4 regions of the Mesorhizobium sp. M0195 genome follow, and region 1 is predicted to be linked to each of the others. Evidence: predicted binding sites of a transcription regulator. Region 1 holds the regulator's gene; each other region holds the start of a gene.
The links. The regulator LexA, encoded in region 1, represses DNA repair genes until DNA is damaged. The targets are predictions, from matches to a motif close to TGTTCNNNNTGTGTTCNG.
Positions count from the first base shown of each region.

Region 2: the regulator LexA is predicted to act here: its motif matches at 2,445-2,462, upstream of NKJ12_RS24260 (single-stranded DNA-binding protein).
Region 3: the regulator LexA is predicted to act here: its motif matches at 4,220-4,237, upstream of NKJ12_RS02860 (ImuA family protein).
Region 4: the regulator LexA is predicted to act here: its motif matches at 3,719-3,736, upstream of parE (DNA topoisomerase IV subunit B).

Region 1 covers NZ_JAMYSV010000018.1:80,260-87,573, forward strand. Annotated here, with positions in the region: gene NKJ12_RS25930 (molybdopterin molybdotransferase MoeA) at 1-95, shown strand, start outside; gene NKJ12_RS25935 (hormone-sensitive lipase) at 103-933, opposite strand; gene kynU (kynureninase) at 1,030-2,277, opposite strand; gene lexA (transcriptional repressor LexA) at 2,728-3,462, shown strand; gene NKJ12_RS25950 (ComEC/Rec2 family competence protein) at 3,456-5,921, opposite strand; gene gltX (glutamate--tRNA ligase) at 6,018-7,314, shown strand, end outside.
Region 2 covers NZ_JAMYSV010000015.1:67,365-74,678, forward strand. Annotated here, with positions in the region: gene NKJ12_RS24245 (hypothetical protein) at 39-569, shown strand; gene NKJ12_RS24250 (MarC family protein) at 644-1,273, shown strand; gene NKJ12_RS24255 (OsmC family protein) at 1,282-1,707, opposite strand; gene NKJ12_RS24260 (single-stranded DNA-binding protein) at 1,831-2,343, opposite strand; gene NKJ12_RS24265 (cupin domain-containing protein) at 2,553-2,942, shown strand; gene NKJ12_RS24270 (ArsR/SmtB family transcription factor) at 3,025-3,339, shown strand; gene NKJ12_RS24275 (SRPBCC family protein) at 3,336-3,860, shown strand; gene NKJ12_RS24280 (ATP-dependent Clp protease proteolytic subunit) at 3,886-4,491, shown strand; gene NKJ12_RS24285 (hypothetical protein) at 4,590-4,886, shown strand; gene uvrA (excinuclease ABC subunit UvrA) at 5,594-7,314, shown strand, end outside.
Region 3 covers NZ_JAMYSV010000001.1:569,307-576,620, forward strand. Annotated here, with positions in the region: gene NKJ12_RS02850 (error-prone DNA polymerase) at 1-1,721, opposite strand, end outside; gene NKJ12_RS02855 (DUF6504 family protein) at 1,718-3,196, opposite strand; gene NKJ12_RS02860 (ImuA family protein) at 3,138-4,196, opposite strand; gene NKJ12_RS02865 (metallopeptidase family protein) at 4,381-4,803, shown strand; gene NKJ12_RS02870 (DUF1737 domain-containing protein) at 5,076-5,282, opposite strand; gene NKJ12_RS02875 (HpcH/HpaI aldolase/citrate lyase family protein) at 5,311-6,189, opposite strand; gene NKJ12_RS02880 (DUF4153 domain-containing protein) at 6,471-7,314, shown strand, end outside.
Region 4 covers NZ_JAMYSV010000010.1:7,158-14,471, forward strand. Annotated here, with positions in the region: gene gcvP (aminomethyl-transferring glycine dehydrogenase) at 1-2,298, shown strand, start outside; gene NKJ12_RS19565 (GGDEF domain-containing protein) at 2,371-3,540, opposite strand; gene parE (DNA topoisomerase IV subunit B) at 3,807-5,858, shown strand; gene NKJ12_RS19575 (DUF2336 domain-containing protein) at 6,027-7,148, opposite strand; gene NKJ12_RS19580 (MaoC family dehydratase) at 7,301-7,314, shown strand, end outside.

The sequences.
Region 1 (7,314 bases):
AAATGCTGGCCGATGCCAACGGGCTGATCGTCCGCGCGCCGTTCGCGCCTGCTGCGGCGGCGGGCTCCCCCTGCGACGTGCTGATGCTACGCTGAACCTGCCTCACTCCGAGGTCAAGGTCCGGGTCAGCGGATGGTCTGGATCGGCCAAACCGTCGATGATGTTGAAATGATGCCGGTCGGGCTCGACCACGGAGCTGGTCGCGGCACCCAGGCCGATCCAGATGTTGGCCAGCAACGCGCTCTGGCGCAGGAATTCGGCGCGCTCGCCGCCGCCGGCCCAGCAGGTCAGGCGGGCCTTTTCCATCGGGCGCAGCAGCACCGGACTTTCGGCCTGCGCCTCGGCCTCATCGATCGCCAGCGTCTCGTTCATGCCGGTGCGCATGATCGGGCGCAAATCATGCACCCCCGAGATCGACACCACGTGACGAACGCGCCGGACCACTTCGGGCGCCAGCGGCGTTGTCCTGGTAACCATCCGGCTAACAAGATGGCCGCCGGCCGAGTGCCCGGTCAGCATCAGCGGCCCTGCGACCATCGCCGCCGCCTTGCCTATCGCCGCGCCGACTTCCTTGACGATGCTGCCAATGCGTATCTGCGGACAGAGCGTGTAGGACGGCATGGCAACTGCATAGCCGCGATCAACAGCGCCCGCGGCAAGATGTGACCAGAAACTCTTGTCGAATGCCATCCAGTAGCCGCCATGGACGAACACCACGACCCCCTTCGGCTTGGTGGCCGGCAGGAAAAGATCGAACCGGTTGCGTGGGTTATCGCCATAGGCCAGGTCGAGCCGCGCCCTGCCCTCGGTCGAAAGCGCCTCGCGGAAAACCTGCGCGGGCTCGACCCAGGCCGCCGGCCAGCGATCGCTGCCGGCTATGTTGGCGCCGTTGGCATAGGCGTTGTCCCAATCGGCAATATGACGTTCGAACACCCTGCGCCCTCCCTGGCAATATGGCCTTGCAACCTAGCCGCGAGCATCGCGCGGCGCATCATCGCCAGCCTCACGATTCCAGCTCTCGCATCAATCTCAAGTGACAGCCGCCTTGATGGCGAAGCGCGCATCCTTCCACGCACCGGTGCGCAGGATGTCCTCAAGCACTTCGACGGCCTGCCAGACATCGGCATAGCCGACATAGAGCGGGGTGAAGCCGAAGCGCATGGTCGATGGCGCGCGAAAATCGCCGATCACACCACGTTCGATCAGCGCGCGCATGATCTGGTAGCCATGCTCATGCATGAATGAAATCTGGCTGCCGCGTTTTTCCCCATCGCGCGTGCTTTCGAGCGTGAGGCCGTAAGTGCCGCACTTTGCCTCGACAAGCTCGATGAACAGATCGGCCAGTGCGATGCTCTTCTTGCGCACCGCAGTCATGTCGACATCGTCCCAGATGTCGAGCGCGCCCTTCAGCGTGCGCATCGAAAGGATCGGCTGGGTGCCGCACAGAAACCGGCGGATGCCGGTGCCGGCCGCATAGCCTGGCTCGAAGGCGAAGGGTCGTGCATGGCCCCACCAGCCGGTGAGCGGCTGCTGGATGTCGGAAAGATGCCGCTCAGCCGCATAGATGAAGGCAGGCGCGCCCGGGCCGCCATTCAGATATTTATAGGTGCAGCCAACGGCAAAATCGGCGTTTGCTTTGTCGAGCTCGACTGGCATCGCGCCAGCGGTGTGGCAGAGATCCCAGACGATCATCGCCCCGGCTTCCTGGGCCGTGCGCGTCAGAGCCGGCATGTCGCGCAGTTCGCCCGATTTGTAGTTGACGTGATTGACCAGCACCACGGCGGTGCGATCGTCGATCAGCTCCTCGATGGTCGGCGCGTCGACCCCCGAGAGGCGCAGCAGCGCATCTTTTCGCGTCGAAACCACACCCTCAGCCATGTAGAGGTCTGTCGGAAAACTATCTCCCTCGGCGACGATGGCCTGCCGCTCCGGTCGCATGGCCATGGCCGCGTGCAGCAGCTTGTAGATGTTGACCGACGTCGTGTCGCAGACCACCGTCTGGCCGACCGCGGCACCGATCAGGCGCCCGAGCTGGTCGCCAAGTTCAAGCGGCATGTTGAACCAGCGGGCCGTGTTCCATGCGCGGATGAGATCATGCGACCATTCTTCGGTCGCGGCCTTGCGCAATTCATCGAAGGCGGCACGTGAAGCAGCTCCTAGCGAATTGCCGTCGAGATAGATCACTCCTTGCGGCAACACAAAGCGGTCGCGCATCGCGCGCAGCGGATCCGCGGCATCCATCGCCTTTACGGCCACGAGATCGGGAATTCCCGTCATGATTTGCCTGCTCCCTCAAAAAAATCCAACGCAACGCCGGACACGCATCAACTGTTCTTCCATTACCGGGTAGCGCGTAGCAAGGCTCCACCGGCGAGAAGCAGCCTGACCAGGCGGTGGAAACCTGGAGTTAGCCCGAGGTTGGCGTTTTGAGTTCGTTTCGTTCACGGTGCATTGACCAAACAGCACCAGTCGATACGGGTTCAATTCCGTGCCCTTTGCCGACCGACGGCCGATGCCAGTGCCGCCTTCAAGGAGGCCAGAACGGCGCAAACGAAAGCAGAATCAAGGGGATGAGGCTCGCGGCGGTGAAAATACGGTACGCCGGTAGGGGACGTCGTTTGTTTCCCGAGCCTTAACGCATTCATTAAACTTTAAACAGTTGCGGAACACAACTGGAACAGATAGTGTCTGTTCTGGGTTTGTTTTCTGATTCTGTTGGGGGTCGCTATGCTGACACGCAAACAACACGAACTGCTTATGTTCATCCACGAAAGGTTGAAGGAAAGCGGTATCCCACCTTCCTTCGACGAGATGAAGGAAGCGCTCGACCTGGCTTCCAAATCCGGAATCCACCGACTGATTACGGCGCTGGAGGAGCGCGGCTTCATTCGCCGTTTGCCCAACCGGGCCCGTGCGCTGGAGGTACTACGCCTGCCTGACTCGATCGCCCCCGGCCTCAATGCGGCACGCAAGTTCTCGCCGAGTGTCATCCAGGGCAGTCTTGGGCAAGGTGCCCCTCGGCAGGGCAAGCCCACATCGTCGCGCGTCCCTGCAGCCGGCAATGACGACGATGTCGTCGCCGCCGTTTCGATCCCGGTAATGGGCCGCATCGCCGCTGGTGTGCCGATCGATGCTATCCAGCACCAGACGCATTCGATTTCGGTGCCGCCGGATATGATCATGGGCGGCGAGCATTATGCGCTCGAGGTCAAAGGCGATTCGATGATCGAGGCTGGCATTTTCGACGGCGACACGGTGATCATCCGCAACGCCGATACGGCGAGCCCCGGTGAGATCGTGGTGGCCTTGGTCGACGAGGAGGAAGCGACGCTGAAGCGGTTCCGCCGCAAGGGCGCCTCGATCGCCCTGGAGGCCGCCAATCCGGCCTACGAGACGCGCATCTTCGGACCAGACAGGGTCAAGGTGCAGGGCAAGCTCGTTGGGCTGATCCGCCGCTACTGAGTTGCGCCCTTGGTGCCGGCTTTTGGATTGTCGGCTCTGCGGTATGGCGGCAGGCCGCGCGCCGCGCGTGAAAATTTCCGCTGCACGTGCCAGGGCCGGTATGATTTTTCGACGGCGAAGCGGATTTCGGCGCGTGTTGCCGCTTGTGGATCGAAATAGACGGCCGCACTTCCCGCGCGCGCCAGTTGCCGTTTGGTGACGACGAGGACCAGCCGGTCGTAGTAGCAGGGATTATGGGCGGTGGCGTCGTCGATGACGATCAAGCTGGCGAAGGCGCAGGCTGGCCGTGCGGTATCGCGGTCCTTGGCTTGCGCAATGATCGCGCCGGATGGATGCCTGGCGAGGCAGAGACCGTCCGTGCAAATGAACGGCATGCCCGGCGGTAGGTCGGCCGGATCGGCAATGTCGAATTGCGGATCGTTCTTTCCAGGTGTTTCCGGCGCGACGATAGCCTCTGATGTGAGCGCGCGTTTCCAGTTGTCGATCGTGAACTCATTCGGGCGTGCCCGGTTGACGGCGAGCTCACCGCTGCCGATCGGCAGCGCGACCAGCCGTGCGTCCTCCGAGATCAATACGTCGGGTACGCGCGTCTGCGTTGTCGTTAGCAAGCCGGCGAGCGCAAAAGGAAGTGCCGCGAGCCGCAACCAGGTCGTCGCCATGCTGGCAATGACGAGGGCGATCGTCACCAAAAGGACAGATCTCAGCGAAATCAGTCCGACCGCATCGATCGGCGAGCGCTCGGAGATCCACCCGGACAGGGCGATCATCGCCGTCAGCCCTTTGCCCATCACGTATAGGAAAGGCCCATCCGCGCCGAACGGCATCGCCAGCGCACTGAGGACGGCGAAGGGCATGACGACCAGTGAGACGATGGGCATGATGGCCAGATTGGCGAACAGGCTGAGCGGCGCCACGCGCTGGAAATGCCATATGGCGAAAAGCGCCGTGGCGCTCCCTGCAATGATCGAGGTCATCGCCAGGCCGCCCATGCCCAGCAGGACCTTTCGCGTGGCGAGGCGTAGCGGCGACCGCCGCGGCGGCGGCGTGGTGGCCCTGCCGGCGCGGTAGTCGGACCAGCCGGCATAGGCGCCGACAAGGGCCGCCGTCGCGGCGAAGGACATCTGGAAGCTCGGACCGACCACCTCGTGCGGCGACACCACGATGACCGCGATGGCCGAGATCGCCAGGTTGCGCATGGTGAGCGCGGCCCGGTCGAACAGCACGGCGATAAGCATCACCGCCAGCATGATGAAGCTGCGTTCGGCCGCTACCACAATGCCGGAAAAGACGAGGTAGGCCGCAATCGAAAAAAGCGCGGCGGCTGCGGCATATTTCTTGACCGGCCGTCGCGATGAGAAGTCGGGAAACAGCGCAAAGGCGCCGCGTAGCAGCGCCATGATGGTGCCGGCGACCAACGCCATATGCAGCCCCGAGATGGAGATGATGTGGTAGATGCCTGTACGCCGCATCGCTTCGTTGATCTCCTCGGGAATGCCGGCGCGCACGCCAACGATCAGCGCAGCAGCAATCTCGCCCTCGGCGCCGCCGATGCGGCTGCGGATATGGTCGGCGATGGATTCGCGCGCGTCTTCGATCGCGGAAGAAAGCCGCGCGGCAAGCGGCATGCTGCCCGAAGCCACGACTTTCGGATTGCCGAGAAAGAAGCCGCTGCCGCCGATACCGGCGAAATAGCTGTCGAAGGAGAAATCATAGCTGTCGGGCCGCACCGGGCCGGTCGGCGGCAGCAGCCGCACATAGCCGGTGATCTCGGAACCAGCGGCCAGCTCAGCCGGTATCTTCATCGCCGAAATGCGGACCCGTTCCGGCATGTAGCGCAGCGTCGGCCTGGCGGTTGAGATCACATCGATTGTCAGTCTGATGCGGCCGCTCGCCATGGGCTCGTACGATACGACACGACCCGTCAGCCGCGTCGAGATTTCGGAACCGAGCATATGCGTCCCGACACGCCAGGTCTCGAACTTGGCGGCAAGCACGCCAAGCGCGCAGAGCAGCGCCACCATGAAGCACAGGCGGGTCCTGGGCCATGACCGCGAGATGACGGCACAAAGGGCCGCGAGGAGCACGATTGCGATCGGCTGCGGAAAGGCCGGCTCCACCGACAGCGCGAAATATACGACCACCCCGCATGCGAGGAACACCGGCACCAGCAGGAAGGCGACGCCACGGTCGAGTTCCAGGCCGGCTGCCGAGGTTACGCTGTTGCGGATGCGGGATGGTGACGGGAGGCGGAAACGCCGGCGTAGGCGCACGATGGGCTCGGACGCAGGCACCGGAACCGTTGCTGGGTCGCTGGCCGGCAGCGACGGAGCATCGAAGCGCGGAGCGGGCAGCAATGCCGATACCGGCAGGGCAGGCGGGGGAGCGGCAAACAGCAAGCGTTCGCTGACGCCGCTACCAGCGTCCTCGCCCTCGCCCGCACCACGGCCTCGCACAGCCATCGGGTCTGCCTCTTGCGCCCTCGACCTCCTATGCTACATGAACGCGCAACGCGCGAAAGTCCGCAAACCCACTTCCTTGGCCCGCCTGAGAGTTCCATGCCCGATAAGGTCGTCACCCGTTTTGCCCCCTCGCCCACCGGTTATCTGCATATTGGCGGCGCGCGCACGGCGCTGTTCAACTGGCTGTATGCCAAGCACACAGGCGGCACGATGCTGCTGCGCATCGAAGACACCGACCGCGAGCGCTCCACCGATGCGGCAACCGCAGCCATTCTCGACGGGCTTTCCTGGCTTGGCCTGACATGGGACGGTGAGCCGGTGTCGCAGTTCGAGCGTGCGCCGCGCCATCGCGAGGTGGCCGAGGAGCTCGTTCGCATGGGCAAGGCCTATTATTGTTATGCGACGCCTGCCGAGCTGGAAGCAATGCGCGAGAGCGCACGGGCCAAGGGGCTGCCTCCCCGCTATGACGGACGCTGGCGCGACCGCGACCCGTCGGAGGCGCCGCCCGGCGCCAAGGGGGCGATCCGCATCAAGGCGCCGACAGACGGCGAGACGGTGGTGCATGACCGCGTCCAGGGCGACGTGCGTTTTCCCAACAAGGATCTCGACGATTTCATTATTCTGCGCTCGGACGGCAATCCGACCTACATGCATGCCGTCGTCGTCGACGATCACGACATGGGCATCACCCACATCATCCGCGGCGACGATCATTTGACCAACGCCGCACGCCAGACCGTAATCTACCAGGCCATGGGCTGGGAGGTGCCGTCGATGTCGCATATCCCGCTGATCCACGGTGCCGACGGCGCCAAGCTGTCGAAGCGGCACGGTGCGCTTGGCGTCGAGGCCTATCGCGCCATGGGCTACCTGCCGGAGGCGCTGCTCAACTATCTGGCGAGGCTTGGCTGGAGCCACGGCGACGATGAGATCATGTCGATTGCCGACATGATCGCATGGTTCGACATTGGCGATGTCAACAAGGGCGCCGCCCGTTTCGACTTCGCCAAACTCGAGGCGCTCAACGGCGTGCATATGCGCCGGATGAACGACGCGGCGCTGCTCGACACCTTCATCGCCACTCTGCCCTATCTCGAAGGCGGCCCGGCAATCGCCGCCCGCCTCGACGACAGACGCAAGGCGCAACTGCTTGCCGCTTTGCCCGGCCTGAAGGAGCGCGCCAAGACGCTGGTCGAACTTGTTGAAGGGGCTGCATTCCTGTTCGTCGAGCGGCCGCTGCCGGTCGACGAGAAGGCGGCGGCGCTGCTCAGCGGTGAGGCGCGCGCGATCCTGCGAGGCGCTCATGCGGCACTGGCCACGGTTTCGGACTGGTCTGCCGCCTCGGCTGAAGTCGCGATCCGCGACTACGCGCAGGCCGGCGGCCATAAACTCG
Region 2 (7,314 bases), on a different contig from region 1:
TATGCTTGCCGGTCTCCTGACAAGATGAGAGCGAAGCCATGTCCAATTCCTTTGCCAAGGCCCTGCACAGCGATGGGCCCGTACCGGCCCTTGCCGAGAAACTGAATCTTTATGGCCGCTTCGTCGGCGCCTGGACGTTCGACGCCACGCGCCATCTCGAGGACGGTCAGGTGCTGACCGGGCGCGGCGAAGTGCATTTCGGCTGGGTGCTCGAAGGCCGCGCGATCCAGGACGTATGGATCCTGCCTGCCCGTGACGCCGGCCCCTCGCCCTCGCTCGGCAAATGGACCTTCTATGGCACGACGTTGCGCGTCTACGATCCCGGCGTTGACGCCTGGCACATCTTCTGGAGCGATCCGCGCAATCAGTACTACAGCCGCCAGCTCGGCCGTGCCGAGGGCGACACCATCATCCAGCAAGGCGCAGACGGCACCGGATCTGCTGTGCGCTGGAGCTTTTCGCGCATCACCGAAAATTCGTTCCGCTGGCTGGGCGAACGCTCACAGGACGACGGCGCCACCTGGCGTCTCGAAGTCGAGTTTCTGGCGCGCCGGGCCGACAGCCCCTGATCCGCACCGTTTCCACTGGCTCCGCTTTGCTCTACCAATCCCGTTATCCGGCTTTGCCGGCGGGGAGGGTCAGCATGCCGAGCTTCGACAGCCTGTTCAACGCCTTCGTCACCATACTGGTGACGATCGATCCGCCCGGCCTGGCGCCGCTCTTCCTCGCCGTGACCCGCGGCATGAACCGCGAGGAGCGCAACCAGGTCTCCGTGCGCGCCTCGGTCATCGCCTTCCTGGTAATGGCGTTGTTCGCAATCGCCGGCGCGTCGATCCTGTCAGTCTTCGGCATCACTCTGCCGGCCTTCCGCGTCGCCGGCGGCTTTCTGCTGTTCTTCATCGCCTTCGAAATGGTGTTCGAGCGCCGGCAGGACCGCAAGGAGAAGATCGGCGACGTCGCCATCACCAGGGACATGATCCACAACATCGCCGCCTTTCCGCTGGCGATCCCGCTTATTGCCGGTCCCGGCGCGATTTCGGCGACCGTCCTGCTCTCAAGCTCGTTTCAGGGTTTGGGCGCGCAGATAGCGCTTGTCGGCATCATCGCCATCTGCCTCGTCATCACCTACCTGGTGTTCGTGCTGTCAGAGCGCATCGACCGTATCCTCGGCCAAACCGGCCGTTCGATCCTGACAAGGCTGCTCGGCGTCATCCTGGCGGCGCTCGCCGTACAGTTCGTCGCCGACGGCATCAAGGCGCTGATGGCGACGTAGGAACAGCCCTACTTCGCTGTCGTTTCAATGACTTCGAAGTCGTGGGTAATCTCGGCAGTCTTGGCCATCATTGCCGAGGCCGAGCAGTATTTCTCGATCGAAAGCCCGATCGCCCGCTTCACCTTGTCGTGTGATAGCGCCCGGCCCTTGACGACAAAATGCATGTGAATGCGGGTGAACACCCTGGGATCGGCTTCTGCACGGTCGGCATCGAGTTCGACCACGCAATCTTCGACCGCCTCGCGCCCCTTTTCGAGGATATGGACCACGTCATAGGCCGAGCAGCCGCCAGTGCCGATCAGCATCAGTTCCATTGGGCTCGGCCCCGGCGTCTTGCCCTCCGGCCCGAACGCAGTGCCTAGCACCAGCTTGTGCCCACTGGCGGACTCGCCGACGAAAGTGCGCTCCTCGACCCATTTGACCCTTGCCTTCACCTGATACGTCCTTTCACCGCTCAAACGCACAACGTCCCGAAAATCCAAGACAGATTTTCGGGACGCCATTTCGTGGCCAAGGTGCCGGCGCTTTTCGCCGCAAGGGCAGTCCGCCCCGAGAAATCAGAACGGGATTTCGTCGTCCAGCTCGCGCGACGAACCACCGCCGCCGCCCTTGTTGGCGCCACCACGATTGAAACTTTCGCCCGGGCCGGACTGGCCGAAATCGGAACCGCGGCTCGCACCACCACCGGCATAGTTGCCGACCTGGCCGCCGCCCTCACCCCGCGCATCGAGCATCTGCAGCTCGCCGCGGAATTTCTGCAACACGATTTCGGTCGTATAGCGGTCATTGCCGGTCTGGTCCTGCCATTTGCGCGTCTGCAGCTGGCCCTCGACATAGACCTTCATGCCCTTCTTCAGATACTGCTCGGCCACCTTGGCGATCTGGTCGTTGAAGATCACGACATTGTGCCACTCGGTCTTTTCCTTGCGCTCTCCGGACGTCTTGTCGCGCCAGCTTTCCGACGTCGCGATGCGGATGTTGACGACCGGGTCACCCGAATTCAGGCGGCGGATTTCAGGGTCCGCCCCGAGGTTGCCCACCAGAATGACCTTGTTGACACTACCCGCCATGATACTTCTCCGCGCTCATCCGAAACCAGATTTTTGTCGCCGCACCTTACAGGCTATGGACAATCCCTGCCTGCCGTCGCTGCCTTTTCCCACAACGTTTTTGTTCTCTTTTCGTTCTATAGGAGAGGCCCTGCACTGTCAATAGTTGTCAGTAAGAAGTAGTGTCTTGGCGTCGAATTTCCACAGACCATGGGATCGAGGCGAACTCAATGAAGATGGTTGCGCATGACGATCAGCCGCAAGAAGAGTGGCGGACGGGAGTAAAGACCCGCATGCATGTCTCGGCCTGCAACGGCGCAACTCAACTTTGCATATTCGAACAATGGGTCGAACCCGCGGTTGGCGCCCCGACACATTGGCACCCGGTCGAGGAAGTGCTTACCGTCATCGCTGGCAGAGCCGAGATGTGGATCGATGACGAGCATCTCGTCTTGACTGCCGGACAGTCGCTAGTTGTTGCCGCGCACAGGCAACATGGCTTCCGAAACGTCGGCTCCGAATTGCTTCATATTCATGCTGTGCTCGCGTCACCAGTTTTCGAGGCGACGTTCAACGGATCCCCCGACATGGTGAGACGCTGGCTTCCAGCGAGTTTGTAAAACCTCGCCTGTCTTAAAAAACACCGCCTGTCTTAAAAAACACGGCTTGCCAAACCGATAAGTATTGACTTATGCTTTCGACATGATCGAAGCAGACATTTTTCGGGCACTGGCGGATCCAACGCGTCGCGCCGTCTATGAGCGGCTCGCCGACGGCGAGATGACGGTGTCGGAACTGCGCACTGGCATACCGGTATCGCAGCCGGCGGTATCGCAACATCTCGCAGTGCTGCGCGGCGCCGGCCTCGTGGTCGAGCGCCGGGCCGGTCGCAACGCCTATTACCGCGTCGATCCGAAGGGGCTTGCGCCACTGCTCGGCTGGATCGAACGCTACCGTGCGTTCTGGCCAGAGCGCATCGAAAGGCTCAAGACGGTTTTGAAGGACATGGACCAATGACCAGCCGAGGCAAAGAACGCGCCGAAATGGCCGCAGACAAGATCGAGTTCGAGTGCGAGCGGCCCGAACCGCCGGAAAAGGTGTGGCGGGCGCTGACGGTGCCGGACCTGCTCGCGGCCTGGATGATGCCGAACGACATCAAGCCCGAAATCGGCAACCGTTTTGCCTTTAAAGCGCCGAATGCGCCGATCGAGTGCGAAATCCTCGACGCGGATCCCGGACGGCTGCTGCGCTATTCCTGGCGGGAGCGGCCGGCGCCCGGCGATACGCAGGTGCCGCCCGGTAGCCCGGTGGAAAGCCCAATGAACGATAGCCCAGTGGACAGCATCGTCACCTTTACGCTCGACCGCACCGTTTCCGGCGGCACGCATCTGCGCATCGTCCATGATGGTTTTGCTCGGGCAGCAGTGCCGGAGATCGCGATGGCAGGCGCCGGTTGCCGACTTTCGTTTGAAGCGCGTACTCCCAAGTACAAGCAGATCGCCGCAAACACCCCGCGCCTCTTTATGCGCGCGGCCTGAACGACGACCGTCAAAGGAGATAACGATGAGCGGCCTTGCCAATTTGGTGCCGATGGTGATCGAGCAATCGAGTCGCGGCGAACGTGCCTTCGATATATTTTCGCGGCTGCTGCGCGAGCGCATCGTCTTCATCAACGGGCCGATCGACGACGGCACCTCGGCGCTGGTCTGCGCCCAGCTTCTGTCGCTGGAATCCGACAATCCCGACAAGGAGGTCTCGCTCTACATCAACTCGCCGGGTGGCGTGGTGACCAGCGGTTTCGCCATCTACGATACGATGCAGTATATCAGCTGCCCGGTCTCCACCGTTTGTATGGGCTTCGCCGCCTCGATGGCCTCGTTTCTCCTGATGGCGGGCACGCCAGGGCGGCGTATCGCGCTACCCAACACCAGCATCGTGCTGCATCAGCCTCTCGGCGGTTTCCAGGGCCAAGCCTCCGATATCCAGCGCCATGCCGAGGGCATCCTTCGCACCAAGCGGCGCATGACCGATCTTTACGCCCACCATTGCGGCCGCACCTACGAAGAAGTGGAACGCACGCTCGACCGCGACTTTTTCATGACCGCCCAGGAGGCCAAGGATTGGGGACTCGTCGACCATGTTTTCGACACTCGCAAGCAGGCCGCATGAACGAGTTGGGCCGGCGGACGCAACCGAGGCGATTGAGCGCCCGCAACTTCAGCGCCATCGGTCTGGTCTTGCCGCCATCACGGCACTATAGTCCGGGGATGACCGCCAGCCGTTCGTCCAGCCTGTTATGCCTTGCTACCGCTACTGTGGCCGGCACGAACATGCTGGTGGACATGGCATTTGCCCAAGATAATTCGACGTCTTCGCAAAAGGGCGCCCTGCCCGGCGTGACCAGCGACTATCGCATCGCCGAGCCAGCGCCGCAGCCTGAGCCCGACGACGCGGTTCCAAGCAGCGGCAACGGCACGTTCAAGATCGGCGATACCGACGTTCGGATTTCCGGCAGCATAACCATCGATGTCGCTACCGGCGGGATCAGGCCCCCCAGCCGGTAAGTTCGCCTGGCATGCACCACAAATGTGCGCTTCAAACGAACAGCCCCGTCATTGCTTGTGCAATTGACGGGGCTTCTTGGATCTAAAATCCAAATTGCCGGGAGTGTACTGCCGGCTTTTTATTTCGGATGCTTCGCGGCGTTCAGCCGACGATCCGACTAGCAGTCTCTGATTGTTGTGGGGATCGGCAGGTCAACGTTGGCAGGTAGCGCAAATGCCTGGCCTAGCCACTTATACCTGCCGCGGCTCCAGCGACACGTGGAGCCTCAAGGAACTGTCCGGTGGAGTCATGCCTCTGCTCTCCTTCTGTTCGTTGCGACTGTCGTCGTCGAAGCGCTCATCGCATAACCCGCGGCGTCTCGCAGGCTAGCCCCAGGCCGCGAGGCCATCGAAAGACGGCCGGCTTCGTTGACGTTTGGAGTCTGCCCCCGTGACAGATGGACGTCAACCTTGAATGGCCGATTGCCGAAAAATGTGATCGCGAGACGCTTTGTGAACCCCGGGTGAACCCAGCCGCACGGGCAGCTTTTGTCAGGAGCGTGTTCGGCCTTTGTTCTTTCCGCTTGCCCGTTCGCGCGAAAGGCGGTTAAACGCTTTGGTCGAGAGTTGTGGCGTCTCTCGAAAAGGCGGCGAAATTACCTACATAGGGGATGGTCGGGAAAACCCGCCCATCCCACGAATTCCAGATTCTGAGGCGGCGACCGGCGATGGCCGACCATAAATATCTCTCCATTCGCGGGGCACGCGAACACAATCTGAAGAATGTCGATCTCGACCTGCCGCGTGACAGCCTGATCGTCATGACCGGTCTGTCGGGGTCGGGCAAGTCGTCGCTTGCCTTCGACACGATCTATGCCGAGGGCCAGCGCCGCTATGTCGAGAGCCTTTCGGCCTATGCACGACAATTCCTCGAAATGATGCAGAAGCCGGACGTCGACCAGATCGACGGCCTGTCGCCAGCCATCTCCATCGAGCAGAAGACCACCTCGAAGAACCCACGTTCGACTGTCGGCACCGTCACCGAGATCTACGATTATATGCGGCTTTTGTTCGCCCGCGTCGGTGTACCCTATTCGCCGGCCACCGGCCTGCCGATCGAGAGCCAGACGGTCTCGCAGATGGTCGACCGGGTGCTTGCAGTCGAGGAAGGCACCCGGCTGTTCATCCTGGCGCCGATGGTGCGCGGCCGCAAAGGCGAGTACCGCAAGGAACTGCTGGAGCTGCAGAAGAAGGGTTTTCAGCGCGTCAAGGTCGATGGCGTCTTCTACGAGATCGCCGACGTGCCCGCGCTCGACAAGAAATACAAGCATGACATCGACGTTGTCGTCGACCGCATCGTCGTGCGCGGCGATCTGGCGACGCGGCTCGCCGATTCCATCGAGACCGCGCTGAAACTTGCAGACGGACTGGCGGTAGCGGAATTTGCCGACAGGCCGCTCGACGCCAGCCAGACCGGCGAGGATTCGGTCAACAAATCGAAGAACGAGACGCATGAACGCATGCTGTTCTCGGAAAAGTTCGCCTGCCCGGTATCCGGTTTCACCATTCCCGAGATCGAGCCCAGGCTGTTCTCCTTCAACAATCCGTTCGGCGCCTGCCCGACCTGCGATGGGCTCGGCAGCCAACGCGCCATCGACGCCAGCCTGGTCGTGCCCGACGAGAATGTCTCGCTGCGCGCCGGCGCCGTCAGCCCTTGGGCGAAATCGACGTCGCCCTATTATGCGCAAACGCTGGAAGCGCTGGGCGTTGCCTACGGCTTCAAGCTCGGCGACAAGTTCAAGGATCTGAGCGAAGAGGCAAAGCAAGCCATCCTGCACGGCACCGGCGAGCGCGAAATCACCTTCCACTACGATGACGGCCTGCGCTCCTACAAGACGACCAAGACCTTCGAGGGCGTCATCCCCAACCTCGAGCGCCGCTGGAAGGAAACCGAATCCGCCTGGATGCGCGAGGAGATCGAGCGCTTCATGTCGGCCACGCCCTGCCCGGCCTGCCGCGGCTATCGGCTGAAGCCCGAGGCGCTCGCGGTCAAGATCGCCGGCAAGCACATTGGCGAGGTCACCGAGCTGTCGATCCGCAAGGCCGACCAGTGGTTCACCGATCTGCCCGCTTCGCTCAACGACAAGCAGAACGAGATTGCGGTGCGCGTGCTCAAGGAAATCCGCGAGCGGCTGCGCTTCCTCAACGATGTCGGGCTCGATTATCTGACGCTGTCGCGCAACTCCGGCACGCTGTCAGGCGGCGAGAGCCAGCGCATCCGTCTTGCCTCGCAGATCGGCTCCGGCCTGACCGGCGTACTTTACGTGCTGGACGAGCCGTCGATCGGTCTGCACCAGCGCGACAATGCCCGCCTGCTCGATACGCTGAAGCATCTGCGCGACATCGGCAACACAGTGATTGTCGTCGAGCATGACGAGGACGCCATCCT
Region 3 (7,314 bases), on a different contig from region 1:
TCGGCAGGCAGAGTGGCCAGCACATAGGGTTGGCCGTAATCGTCCCGCGCCTCCGGATAATGATCCCGGAGCAGGGTGAAGGCGCGCTGCAGGCAGGTCAGCATGCCGAGCGCCAGCACGTCCACTTTAAGGATTTTCACCGCGTCGAGGTCGTCCTTGTCCCACTCGACCATCTTGCGCTCGTCCATCGCCGTCTTGACGATGGGCACGATCTCGTCGAGCCGGTCCCTGGTGATGACAAAACCGCCGACATGCTGCGACAAATGACGGGGAAAGCCCATGATCTCATTGGCGCATTCGATCACGTGCCTTGTCGATGGATCGGTCTGATCGAGGCCCCCGGCTTTTGTCTCCTTTTCGCCGAGTTCCGAGGTCGACCAGCCCCAGATCGAACTGGACAGCGCGCTGCGGACGTCGTCCGACAGGCCCATCGCCTTGGCCACTTCGCGCATCGCCGAGCGGCCCCGATAGCTGACGACGGCAGCGGCCAGCGCGGTGCGCTTGGTACTGTATTTGGAATAAATGTACTGGATGACCTCCTCGCGTTTTTCATGCTCGAAATCGACGTCGATGTCAGGCGGTTCGTTTCTTTCCTCGGAAATGAAGCGCTCGAAAAGCGTGTCGATCTTGTCCGGGCCAACTTCGGTGATGCCGATGCAGAAGCAGACGATCGAGTTGGCGGCGGAGCCGCGCCCCTGGCAGAGAATGTTCTGGCTGCGGGCGAATTTGACGATGTCGTGGACAGTCAGGAAATAGCGCGCGTAATTCAAGCGCTCGATCAGGGCGAGCTCCTCCTCGATGCGTTGCGTCACAAAAGCGGGCACGCCCGAGGGGTAGCGGATGGCGGCCCCCTCCTTGGCCAGCCTTTCCAGCTCGGCCTGCGGCCCGAGGCCCGATTCCGTCGGCTCGTCGGGATAGTTGTATTGCAGATCACTGAGCGAGAAGGTCAGCTCGCTGGCAAAACGCAGCGTTTCCGCCAGCGCTTGCGGATGCCTGCGGAAAAGCCGTGCCATCTCCAGCGGCGGCTTTAAGTGGCGCTCGGCATTGGCCGCCAGCTCCAGCCCCACCTCGGCGACGGGCACATTGAGGCGGATCGCCGTCAGCACGTCCTGCAGCGGGCGCCGTTCCGACGTATGGTAGAGAACGTCGTTGGTGGCCATCAGCGGGATGCCGGCCAGCTCGGCCATCGCCGCCGCCTGCTCGATACGGAAGCGGTCGTTACCGCGGTAATCCGGCGAAACCGCCAGCCTCAGGTTTTCGCCGAAGCGATCCCTGAGCCGGCTAATCAGTGCGAGGCCAGCTTCCGCGTCCGCCGACAGATCCGGCAATATGGCCAGCGACAGGAGATCGCCCCATTCAAGAAGATCGCTCTGTTTGAGAAGCGTTGCGCCCTTTTCGTTCTCGTCGCGCAGATTGGCCTGTGTCAGCATGCGGCAGAGATGCCCCCAGCCCTTGCGGTCCTGCGGGTAGGCGAGGATGTCCGGCGTGCCGTCGCAAAAAACCAGGCGGCAGCCGGGATGATAGGAAACACCCTCCACCTTGGCCTGCTGCCAGGCGCGTACCACGCCCGCCACCGTGTTTCGGTCGGCGAGACCGATCGCCGAAAACCCCAGGAATTTTGCCGCGACCACCAGCTCCTCCGGTTTCGAGGCACCGCGCAGGAACGAGAAGTTCGACTGGATGCCGAATTCGGCATAGGGGATGGCCGTCAGCGCATTCATGCGAAGATCCCATGCATGAACCAGCGCGGCGGGACTTGAGAGGCGCCGTAAAGGCCCTGGCGATAGAGCCAGTAACGGCGGCCGTCGGCATCCTCGATGCGGAAATAATCCCGGGTCGAGGCATCTTCTCGTCCCGCCGCCTCTCGCCACCATTCCGGCGCGATGCGCTCCGGCCCTTCGGCGCGCGCCACCCGGTAGAGCGCGCGCCGCCAGCGGAAGTTCAAAGGCGGGCCTTCCGGCATTTCGGTGGCTGGCACTTCGATCGGCTCGGGCGAACGGAAAAGCCGGATCGGTCGCTCAGGCTGGAAGACGGTCGTGGGAGCGTCCTTCGCCTTGTCCGGCTGCTTCGGCGGCGAGCTTCTCTGCGGCGCCTCCGTGAAGGGAAGGGTGGCGACGGCGCGCTCCGGCAAATGGCTCTCGACGGCAACCGGCTTCAAGACCGCGCCTTCGCCGAGCCGGGCGCGAATGCGGTCGGCAAAAAGCGCGATATCGGCACCGTCGTCGCTCGTCTCGCCGGCAAGGTCTGCCTGCTGCATGTCGTAGGCGGCGGCGGTCAGCACCGAAAGGCGTACGAGATCGAAGCCATAGCCGGCGTCGATATCCCGTTCGAGCGCGGCAAGCCTTTCGTGGAACAATTTCTGGATCAGCCGCGGCTCGCGCAGAGGCCGCGAGGTGCCGACGGCGATGCGGCTGACGCCGCCATCGACGCGGAAAAGCAGCAGCGCCAGCCGCCTTGCGCCCTCGCCGCGACGCTCGAGGTCGCTCTTCAAGGTGGTTGCCAGCATGCCGGTCAGCCGCTCGATGTCCTCGGTCAACATAATCGGCTCGGCAAGATGACGCTCGACCGAAAGCGGTGCCACCGGCAGGCGCGGCGACACGGCTTCGTCGAGGCGGCCGAGCGCCTGGTCGAGGCGCAAGAGCAGCGATGCGCCGAAGCGGCGGGCCAGCGGCGCGCGCGGTGCTGCCATGACGGCGCCGGCCGTGCGCAGGCCGACGCTTTCGAGGCTGGCGCGGACCTCCGGGTCGATGCGCAGCGCCGCCAGCGGCATGGGCGCGAGAAGCGCTTCCTCCTCACCATCGGGCACGATGCGGTCGCCGGCAAACCGCGCCGCCGCCCAGGCAGCACCAGGCGTGGCGGCAAGCCCGGCGCGGACATCGAAGCCCTGATGGAAAAAACGCGCCAGGATATCGTCCAGCATGGAGCGTTCGCCGCCGAAAAGATGCGTGCAGCCGGTGACGTCGAGATAGAGGCCGTCGGTCCCGTCGAGCGCCACCAGCGGGGTATAGCGGTCGCACCAGTCGGCGAGGCCTTCGAGCAGGCGCCGGTCGGCCTCCGGATCGGCCTCCACGATGTCGATCGAGGGATGCATGGCGCATGCGTCGGCTATGCCCATGCCGCGCTTCAGGTTAAGCGCCTCAGCCCGTTCGTCGAGGGCGGCGATGCGCTGGGCGTTCCCTTGGCGATGGCTGATCACCAGCGGCAGGTGATCCGACGGCCGGGAACGCCAGGACCGCCCCAGACGCTGCCGCAGGATCCTCTCGGCGGCGAGATGCGGAAACCACAGAGAGAGGATTCTTTGGCCGTTCTGGGGCCGATTCCTGAGACCTTCCTTGCTCGCCCCGTCTTTCTTCGAATATGCGTTCATCGGGGTTCCACTCCAGTGTGAATTGTCCGGGCAAGGCCGTGCGGCTCTTGCCGATGGCGACGGTGAAGGCGGGCCGGCCGATCGAGCCGGCGAGCGGCCCGGCGATTGTCTGGCGCGCTGCCGCCGGTGCCGCCGACAGGATGAGGCGGACGGGCGCTGCCGTCGGCTCGGGCTCGCCGGCCTGGCGCAGCAGGAACAGCGGCCGGCCGGCACTCTGCGCCCGGGCGTGCAGCCGCCGCGTCGCGGTGAGATCCAGCCGCTGCGGGCTGCCGCGGATTTCGAGGATGACGGCGGCCAGCGCCGTCATCCGGGCAGCCTCCTCGGCGACCCACAGCGCATCGAGCAGCCTTGGCGCCTCGGAAAACAGCAATTGCTCCGGCTCGATGCCGAAAAAGGCGTGAAGCCCCCTGGCGTAGGGGAAGCCGGCCTCGCGGAAAACCTCGGATGTGCCGATCCACAGCACCGGCAGTCGCGGGCCCTGGCTGAGGATCAGGCTGACGAGCGCGAGCACAAAGCCGGCGACGGCCCCGGCATCGCGCGTCGCGGCGCCATGAAACTCGCTCAGCGCCGACTTCGGCAGGCCACCGCTCAGCGCAGCATCGAGGCGCTCCGCGCCGGTGGACAAAAACGCATCCTGCGAAGCCACGGCGAGGCCGCGCCGGACAATAGTTAGATTTCGAGGCAATGTCAGAGTCTGGGGGCTGACATCCGCATCAACGGGGGCTGCGCCGGCCGACGCCTCCAGACGCTCGGACAGCGTTCCCTCGATCTTCGCGATCTGGCGGCGCAGGGCAAAAACAGTCTCCCGCGCCACGGCGCTGGTCGCCATGACGGTCAGCTTCCATTCACAATTGTTCCTGTTATGTTCCTATAGATTCCAGAGGCCGGCCAAAGAGTCAAGCGGAGTCATGGGGAATTTATTCCTGTAGTGGGGGCGTGGCACGGTCACCCCAGCCCGGCCATTTGCCGAGTCCGGCTCGAAAGCCTATATGCCGGGATCAAAGGGACAAAGCATGGCTCGCATCTACCAAACACGCATCTGGCACGACCAGCTTTCGCCAACGATGGAGGAAATCGAGCTCCTGGCGCTGGAGGCCTATGCCCATCTGCCGGAGGACTTTCGCAAGTTGACCGGCGAGATCGTCATTCAGATCGCCGAATTCCCGACCGACGAGATCATGGACGACCTTTCGCTGGAAACGCCCTTCGACCTGTTGGGGCTGTTCGAGGGGCGCGGCATCGCCGAGCGCTGGAATCCGCAGACCGGCGAGGGGCCGAACCGCATCACGCTCTATCGTCGCGCCATCCTTGACTACTGGGCCGAGAACGAGGAAACGCTGGGCGACATCGTCACCCATGTGCTGATCCACGAGATCGGCCACCATTTCGGCCTGTCGGACGACGATATGGAGAAGATCGAAGAGGCAGCGGAGTGAGCGACCCCGCTCCTCGTCATCCTGGGGCGGAGCAAGGGGCGACGCGGCGCAGACCCCAGGATCCATGCCGTGATGGTGGTGCAGTGCTCCGGCGGTGCAGAACCGAACGCTCATCATCCCGTTCTGGGTAACGGGGGTGGTAGATCACACTAATCCTGATCCGCCGTGCCCTTCGGCAGAGGTAACGGCATGGATCCTAGGGTACTCCGCGACGTCGCTTCGCGACTGCTACGCCCTAGGATGATGAAGGACGAGCGCTTCGGCGAACCTCCCTACCAATCGCTGAGCTTGGTGTCGGGGCCGTATTCCTGGCCCTCGATGTCCTTCACCACGGCCTGGCCGCAGCGCATGGTTTTCGCTTCCTTGTCATAGGCATAGGTCGGTGAGCCGAACAGGTGCCAGCCCGTGTTCAGCGCCGCCGTCACCTTGTGGCAGAAGCTGGCATCGTCCGGGCCGGACAGAAAGCGGTAGAGTTTCATTCTTCAATCCTGTTGTCAGTTACGATAATCATGCGCGAACAGCGGCGGCCTTCGCCAGCAGTTTTTCGGCCTGCGCCAGATGCAGCCGCTCGACCATTTTTCCGTTCAGCGCAATCACCGCCTTGCCGGCATTTGCGGCAAGCGCGAAGGCTTCCTTGATCGCGCGCGCCTCGGCCAATGCGTCAGGCGTCGGTGCAAAAGCGCGGTTCGCCGCCTCGATCTGGGCTGGATGGATCAGCGACTTGCCGTCAAAACCCATGGCGGCGGCTTCCGCGCACTCGCGCGCAAACCCGTCCATATCGCGAAAATCATTGAAGACGCCATCGAGCAGGTCGAGGCCGCCGGCACGCGCCGCGAGCACCATTTGCATCAGCCATGGCACGAGATAGCGCCGATCGGGCGTGGCGAGAATGCCGGTGTCTTTGACCAGGTCGTTCGTTCCGGCAACGAAACAAACCAGGCGCGAGGACGGGTCGCGGCCGAGCTCGGCAATCGGCCCGATATTGAGCAGCGCCTTGGGCGTCTCGATCATCGCCCATAATTTGACCTCGTCCGCGATAAAATTGTCGTCTAGCACGTCGCCGGCCTCGAGGATGTCGCGCGGAGTGTCGACCTTGGGCAGCAGGATGGCGTCGGGCGTGCATTTTGCCGCGGCCAGCAGATCGTCGGCGCCCCATTCGCTCGACAGCGCATTGATGCGCACCACCATTTCGCAGCGCCGGTTGGAACGGCCGGCGAAAATCGCCGCCAGTTTTTCGCGCGCGGAAAGCTTGTCGGCCGGGGCGACGGCGTCCTCGAGATCGATGACGACGGCATCGCAGGTCAGCGGCGGAATCTTGGCCAGCGCCTTGTCGTTCGAGGCCGGAACGTAAAGCACCGAGCGGCGCGGGCGGTAGCTTTCGGTGATCATGTTCGATCTATGCCGCCTGCAGCCAGCCGAGGCAAGCCGTGCATAAAAACTGCACGTAATTTCGGAAAATCTCCTCGTCTGCGCCCCGCTTGCCACCCGGCAGAATGCGACAAGGGCGGCATGCAAGAGCAAACGAACTCCCGTTGGTCCGTGCCGTACCGGCTTCGCCGCGAAAGCTGGTGGCTCGTCGATCCGCCCCAGACTTTGGCAACCCTCCTCCCTTTCGTCCGCAAATCCCTGCCCACCGGCCGCATCAAAGCCGCCGAGAAAGCCCGATCATGACAGTATTCCTCTCGGCGGCGCCGAGCTATTGCAGCCGCTTCGGCGTTGCCGTCCTGCTCGTCGCGTTGGCCGATTTCTTCTTCTATGGCCAACCGGCGGGCATCACGCTTTTCCTGTTCGGCGTTGCGATTGCCGCGGCGAGCATGGCTCTCCATCCTCTCGGCGTCTTCAACGATGGCAAGTTCTTGTTCAAGCCGGTTGCGCTGCTTGTGGGGCTGCTGCCGCTTGTGGAAAATGTCAGCGCACTGTCCGTCTCCATTGCGCTGGCGGCGATGGCCGTCTTCGTGCTTTCGCTGGGAGGGCGATTGCGACACGGGCTTGCCCGCGTTGCCGGCCAGCTTTTGACCTTCCTGCTCGCAGCGCCTTTTCGGTTCATCCGCGATTTCTTCCGCTGGCGCAAGGCGGCGCGGCGGCTTGGCCGACGACGCATGCGCCTTGCGGCGATCGCCGTCTGGGTCATGCCGCTGAGCCTCGGCGCAGTGTTTCTCGCGCTGTTCGGCGCCGCCAATCCGGTCATCGAATACTGGTTTTCGCTGATTGACCTCTTCGCCCTGCTCAACCTCATGCAGTTGCCGCGTCTTGCCTTCTGGCTATTCGTGCTCGTCGGCGTATGGGCCTTTCTGCGGCCGCGCCTGCCGCGGTTTCTCCGCCGCCGCAGGGTGTCGCCAGCCAGCGCAGCGGCGACGCCGGCCACCAGGACCACGATCGAGGACATCGTCTTCGGCAAGGCCGCTATCCTCCGCGCGCTCGTCGTCTTCAACATCCTGTTCGCGGTGCAGAGCGCACTCGACGCCACCTATCTGTGGGGCGGCATCGCGCTTCCCGACGGGCTGACCTATG
Region 4 (7,314 bases), on a different contig from region 1:
CCGCACCCGCAGACGCTGGACGTCGTGCGCACCCGCGCCGAGCCCCTCGGCATCGAGGTGGACGGCGAGGTGATCGACGACAACACCGCCGCCCTGCTGGTCTCCTGGCCCGATACATTCGGCGTCTACGGCAATCACAAGGCAGCGATCGACAAGGCCCGTGCCGCCGGCGCGCTGGTCGTCTTCATCGCCGACCCGCTTGGCTTGACGCTGACCGATGCGCCGGCCAGGCTTGGCGCCGACATCGCCGTCGGCCCGATGCAGCGTTTTGGCGTGCCGATGGGCTTTGGCGGGCCGCACGCCGCCTATTGCGCCGTCTCCGACAGGCTGACGCGGCTGATGCCCGGCCGGCTTGTTGGCCAGTCGACGGATAGCAAGGGCCGTCCCGGTTATCGCCTGGCTTTGCAGACACGCGAACAGCATATCCGCCGCGACAAGGCGACCTCCAACATCTGCACCGCACAGGCGTTGCTCGCCAATATGGCGACGGCCTACGCGATCTGGCATGGCCCTGCCGGGCTGCAGGCGATTGCCGGCCGCGTCCACACGCTGGCCAACTGCCTGGCCGTCGGCCTCAAGGCAGCGGGCGTTTCGGTGATCGGCGAAAGCCGCTTCGACACGGTGACTGCGGAAGTGAAGGGCAGAGCCGGCGCGATTGCCGCCGCCGCAGAAAAGACGGGCCGCCTGCTGCGCGTCATCGACGCCGACCATGTCGGCATCAGCTTCGACGAGACCTCCACCGAAGCCGATCTGGAGGCGATCGCAGCACTTTTCGGCGCTAAGGCCGGCGTTGCCGCCGGCAGTTCCACGCCCGGAAAACCGCGCGGCAAGGAGTTCCTCACCCAGCCCGTCTTCCGCGAAAACCACTCGGAAACCGACATGATGCGCTTCCTGCGCCGGCTGGCCGACAAGGACCTGGCGCTTGACCGCGCCATGATCCCGCTCGGCTCCTGCACCATGAAGCTCAACGCCGCCGCCGAAATGATGCCGGTGAGCTGGCCTGATGTCGCCAACCTGCATCCCTTCGCCCCGGCAAACCATTCGATAGGCTATCGCGCCATGATCGACGAGCTGGAAGGCTGGCTGGCGGAGATCACCGGCTTCGACGCGGTGACCCTGCAGCCCAATGCTGGCAGCCAGGGCGAATATGCCGGGCTGCTCGCCATTCGCCGCTATCATCTGTCACGCGGCGAAGGCCATCGCACCGTCTGCCTGATCCCCTCCTCGGCGCATGGCACCAATCCGGCAAGTGCGGCCATGGCCGGCATGAGCGTCGTCGTCGTGCGCTGCACCGAGGACGGCAATATCGACATGGACGACCTGCAGGCCAAGGCGGCCGAGCATGCGCATAATCTCGCGGCGCTGATGTTCACCTATCCTTCGACGCATGGCGTCTTCGAGGAAGGGGCGCGCGACCTCTGCGCCCTCGTCCACAGCCATGGCGGCCAGGTCTATTTCGACGGCGCCAACCTCAACGCACTGGTCGGCCTCGCCCGTCCCGGCGATATCGGCGCCGATGTCTGCCACATGAACCTGCACAAGACCTTCTGCATCCCGCATGGCGGCGGCGGCCCCGGCGTCGGCCCGATCGGCGTCAAAGCACATCTGAAGCCGCATCTGCCCGGCCACGTCACCGAAGGCTCGGTCCATGCCGTGGCGGCAGCACCGTTCGGCAGCGCCTCGATCCTGCCGATCACCTGGATGTATATTCGCATGATGGGCGCTTCCGGCCTGAAGCAGGCAACCGAGACGGCGATCATCTCCGCCAACTATGTGGCGACGCGGCTTGGCGAGCATTTCCCCCTGCTTTACAAGGGGCGCAACGGACGCGTCGCGCATGAATGCATCCTCGACACCCGCGTGCTCAAGGACAGCGCCGGCATCAGCGTCGACGATATCGCCAAGCGGCTGATCGACTATGGCTTCCACGCGCCGACCATGTCGTTCCCGGTCGCTGGCACGCTGATGGTGGAGCCGACCGAATCCGAGCCCAAGCGCGAGTTGGATCGTTTCTGCGAGGCCATGATCGCCATAGCCGGCGAGGCAGCCAAGGTGGCGAAGGGCGAATGGCCGTTGGCCGACAATCCTCTGGTCAACGCTCCGCACACCGCCGCCGAGGCACTGGCCGGCCAATGGACCCATCCCTATTCGCGTCTGGAGGCGGCCTACCCCGCCGGCGATGCCGATACGGCAGCAAAGTACTGGCCGCCGGTGTCACGCATCGACAATGTCGCCGGCGACCGCAACCTGGTCTGCTCCTGCCCGCCGCTGTCGGAATATCTGGGTGCGGCGGAATAGATCATGATTCCGAAAAGTGGAATCCGGTTTTCCGACAAGATCATGGGTCTAACAAGAAGATAGAAACCCCAATCAGGCAGAACGCAAGGCCGGCCCGTCGGCCTTGCTCGCCCGGTCCCGAACGACGACGCGATTTCGCCCGGCGCGCTTGGCCGCATAGAGTGCTGCGTCGGCTTCGGCCAGCACATCGTCGAGACCGGTGCCGTTTGTTCCGCCAAAGCCGATGCCGCCGCTGACTGTGCTTCGCAACGGACCAAGTTGTGTGGCCACGACTTCCGTGCCGAAGGCGACGCTGATCTTGCTCGCAATGTCATAGGCCTTCTCTTCCGGCATCCGCGACATGACGAGCACGAACTCCTCGCCGCCCAACCGGAACGCGTCGACGCCGGTCCTGGCGTATTTCCTGATGACGGCGGCAAAGCGGCGCAGAACCTGGTCGCCGACCGGATGACCGAAAACGTCGTTCGTCCTCTTGAAATGGTCGAGGTCGAACATGGCGACGGACATGAACGGGCCGAAGACCCGCTCGCCGTAGAGTGCCGTCAACGCCCGCCGGTTCATCAGCCCGGTCAATGGATCGGTCATCGTCTCGGCCTTCAATTCGATCTGCGCCTGCAAATGGTGCAGGGAGAGCGTCAATGCGCCGAGCCCGGTCATGCAGGCGACGGCTACGACGGAATTCACCCGCTCGGCCCAATTGTCGGGCGCAACACCCAGCACCCATTGCCCCTTGACCAGCAGGACCGCGCCGCAAAGTCCAAACGACAGCGCACAGACGCCGCTCAGGAACGAGACGACCAGCAATATCCGGCGATCGTGACCACCCTCAATCCAGAACATCGCCCCGATGAGCGAGAGCAGCGCCGTTACCGTCGCGTAGGTGACAATAAAGCCGACACCATCAAACCCGAGATACGTCGCGCCCGCGCAAACAGCCATCGCAACCAAGGTCGGCAAGATGGCGCGCCTGTAATCGCCTACGCCGAGATATTGCATGGCCGACAGGCAGATAATCAGGAAACCGAGGCTGAGAGGCGCAAGCACGATCTGGCAAAGCCAGAGGCTTGGATCCCTGGTGTAATGCCAGAACAACACCACATGTGCGACGAGCACGAGAATGCCACACGCCACCGTCAGCACAAAGCGTGCCTGTGGCGCGCTGAACCAGATGGCGAACATGGTGATGCTGAGGCACGTGCCCGACAGCGCCGCCGCGAGCAGGAGCGAACTGTAATCCAACATGCTTAAGCGACAGCCTCTTGAGGGTTCCGCTGCATTCTAGGTCAGCGACAGTCCGCAAATACCGCTTTTTAGCCAATCTTCCGGCGTAACCTTCGGACAGGGTTTACAAAACGTCGATGCTCCAACTTCGTTTCCGCCGCTTGGCTGTCGAATGGTTTTGCAGTAAGAGGCTCTATCCTCGAACGTAACAGGAACCTCCGTCGCCTGCCCGCGAAAAGCGTGGCAGTATCGGGTGGTGATTCGCAGCATCGGAATCCAGGACCGGCATGGACGACAACAACGATCTTTTCGCCAAATTGGACAAGCAGCCGCAGCCGGCTCGCGCCGCCACGCGCCCGGCCGATCCGCTGGTGCAGGCGGCGAAGCGGCCGGCGCCCCGCGACGCCAGCGAGAGTTACAGTGCCGCCGACATCGAGGTGCTGGAGGGGCTGGAGCCGGTGCGCCGCCGCCCGGGCATGTACATTGGCGGCACCGACGACAAGGCGATGCACCATCTGTTCGCCGAGGTCATCGACAACTCGATGGACGAGGCGGTCGCCGGCCATGCGACCTTCATCGATGTCGAGCTTTCCGCCGACGGATACCTGTCAGTCACCGACAACGGCCGCGGCATTCCGGTCGATCCGCACCCGAAATTCAAGAAGCCGGCGCTCGAACTCATCATGACGACGCTGCATTCAGGCGGCAAGTTCGACAGTAAGGTTTACGAGACGTCCGGCGGCCTGCACGGTGTCGGCGTTTCCGTCGTCAACGCGCTGTCCGACCATCTCGAGGTCGAGGTCGCGATTGGGCGCAAGCTCTATCGCCAGCGCTTCTCACGAGGCGTTCCGGTGACCGGCCTTGAGCAGCTCGGCGACGTGCATAACCGGCGCGGCACGAAGATCCGCTTCCATCCAGACGAGCAGATTTTCGGCAAGGGTGCTGCTTTCGAGCCGGCGCGGCTCTACCGCATGGCGCGGTCAAAGGCCTATCTGTTCGGCGGCGTCGAAATCCGCTGGACCTGCGATCCCTCGCTGATCAAGGAAAAGGACACGACGCCGGCCAAGGCAGAATTCCATTTTCCGGGCGGCCTCAAGGACTATCTGAAAGCCTCGCTCGGCGACGAATTCCAGGTGACCCGTGAAATGTTCGCCGGCAAGAGCGAGAAGCAGGGCGGTCACGGCTCGCTCGAATGGGCCGTGACCTGGTTCGGCGGCGACGGTTTTATCAATTCCTATTGCAACACCATTCCGACCGCCGAAGGCGGCACGCATGAGGCCGGCTTCCGCAACGTGCTGACGCGCGGCTTGCGCGCCTACGCCGATCTGGTCGGCAACAAGCGCGCCTCGATCGTCACTTCCGAGGATGTGATGATCTCGGCGGCGGGCATGCTGTCGGTGTTCATCCGCGAACCGGAATTCGTCGGCCAGACCAAGGACAGGCTGGCGACGATCGAGGCGATCCGCATCGTCGAAACCGCCATCCGCGACCCGTTCGACCACTGGCTGGCGGACAATCCGCAGGAGGCCTCGAAACTGCTCGAATGGGTGATCGCGCGCGCCGACGAACGGGTGCGCCGCCGCCAGGAAAAGGAAGTGTCGCGCAAGAGTGCGGTGCGCAAGCTGCGCCTGCCCGGCAAGCTCGCCGACTGCACGCAGAATGCCGCCGCCGGCGCCGAGCTCTTTATCGTCGAGGGCGATTCGGCCGGCGGTTCGGCAAAGCAGGCGCGCGACCGCGCCAGCCAGGCGGTGCTGCCGCTGCGCGGCAAGATCCTCAACGTCGCCAGTGCCGGCAGCGACAAGCTTGCCGGCAACCAGCAGATATCCGACCTGATCCAGGCCTTGGGCTGCGGCACGCGCTCGAAATACCGCGACGAGGACCTGCGTTACGACCGGGTCATCATCATGACCGATGCCGATGTCGACGGCGCCCATATCGCCTCGCTGCTGATCACCTTTTTCTACCAGGAGATGCCAAACCTGGTCCGCGGCGGCCATCTCTACCTGGCGGTCCCGCCGCTTTATTCGATCCGCCAAGGCGGCAAGGTCGGCTATGCCCGCAACGACGCGCATAAGGACGAACTCCTGCGCACCGAATTCACCGGGCGCGGCAAGGTCGAGATCGGCCGCTTCAAGGGGCTGGGCGAAATGATGGCCGCCCAGCTCAAGGAAACCACCATGGACCCGAGAAAGCGCACGCTGCTCAGGGTCGATGTGATCGAGGCCGAGGCGGCCACCAAGGATGCTGTCGACGCACTGATGGGCACCAAGCCCGAGGCCCGTTTCCGCTTCATCCAGGAACGCGCGGAATTCGCCGAGACGGAAGTGCTGGATATCTGAGCGTCTTCTGCCAGGTGAGCCACAGACGGCGGTTGTTGCGATCCGGATATTTTCGCGAAGGACGAGGCCTGGAACGGTTCAGCGTTCACGGAAACGCCGAACCGCTCTTTCCTTTGTTTTAAAGCAATTCCGGACGGAAAACCGTTTCACAGTTTTCCTGGAATTGCTTTAGGCAGCCGCGATCGCCAGCGCGTGCTCGCGCGCGTTCTCGCGCAACGCGTCGAGATGGATCGACTTGACCAGCCCGGCAAGATCGCCCTCGGCGGACTGCCCGCCCAATTCCTTCAGCATCAGCCAGCTGACTTCCTGCACGCCGGCGAGGCGTTTGCCATTGGCGACCTCGCGCCAGACCTTCAGCGCGCGCAGGATGATTGCGTGGGTGGCGGCGGCAAGCCCGGCGCTGCGGAACAGTGCCTGCAGCGCCACGTCATGGCCGCCGGCCAGCAGTGCTCTCACCCGTTGTTCGGATTGCTGGCTGAGCGCGACCAGGGCCGAACCAAAGAAGTCGACCTTGCCGTGCGCGATGGTGCGGATGACGAAGCTTGCGGTCAGGTCACCGCGCAGACGCAGATGTTCGACAAGCGCTGTATGTTCCTCGGCACGCGTGCCTTCGATCAATGTCACGGAAGCTTTGACGCAGGCATCGCGAGTGACCCGCTCGGCTCTTGCGGCGCCCATCAGCGCCAGCACCAGCGGCGAGCCCTTGAGCGTCTCGCCCACTTTGACCAGCAGCAAATGCCGACAATCGGCGGGCAGGCGCGCATCGGCAATCAGCGCCTCGCGTACCAGAGGCAGATGGCCGTGCCGCTCGGCCATGCGCCGAAAGCTGATCGATGCGATGTCGGCGCCGCTGTTGGCGAGCAGCGTGGTGCAGGCCTCCGGCTCGCCGATCTCGGCGATCGCCGCCGCAACCGACATCGACACCCGCGGCCGGTCGGCGATCACCTTCTGCGTCGCTTTCTGGCCGCCGGCAACCCGATCAATCAGGTCGGCATCAGTAAGCAGTGGCGACCGCGCCAGCACCAGGGCTGCGACTTCCGGCTGGTCCGAGGCCAGCGCGCTGACGATCTGCGGCGGCGCATGATGGCTCATGGAAAGCGCGTCGGCGATCGCCAGTCGCACCTTCGACGATGCGTCATCGAGCAGCAATGTCAGTGCCGCCTCCGCAGCGCAGCGGTCCTCGAAAGGCAGGTCCGAATCGACATATGCGCGAGCAAGTGCGCTTGCCGCTGCAACGCGCTCCGACACCTTCGCCGTGTGGATCCATTTCAGGAAATGCGAAACGACCATGTCGCCTGCTTACGCCCTTTGCCAGAACGCTTCTGGCCCCTGTCGCGACCGTAGGCACAAATGGTTTACGAACGGTTCACCATGTTCGTTAACTGGCTTGCGAGCCCGGTATGCAACGCCTATCACCCCTTAAGCAGCAGAGGAGATCGACCATGGCCGGGCTTTA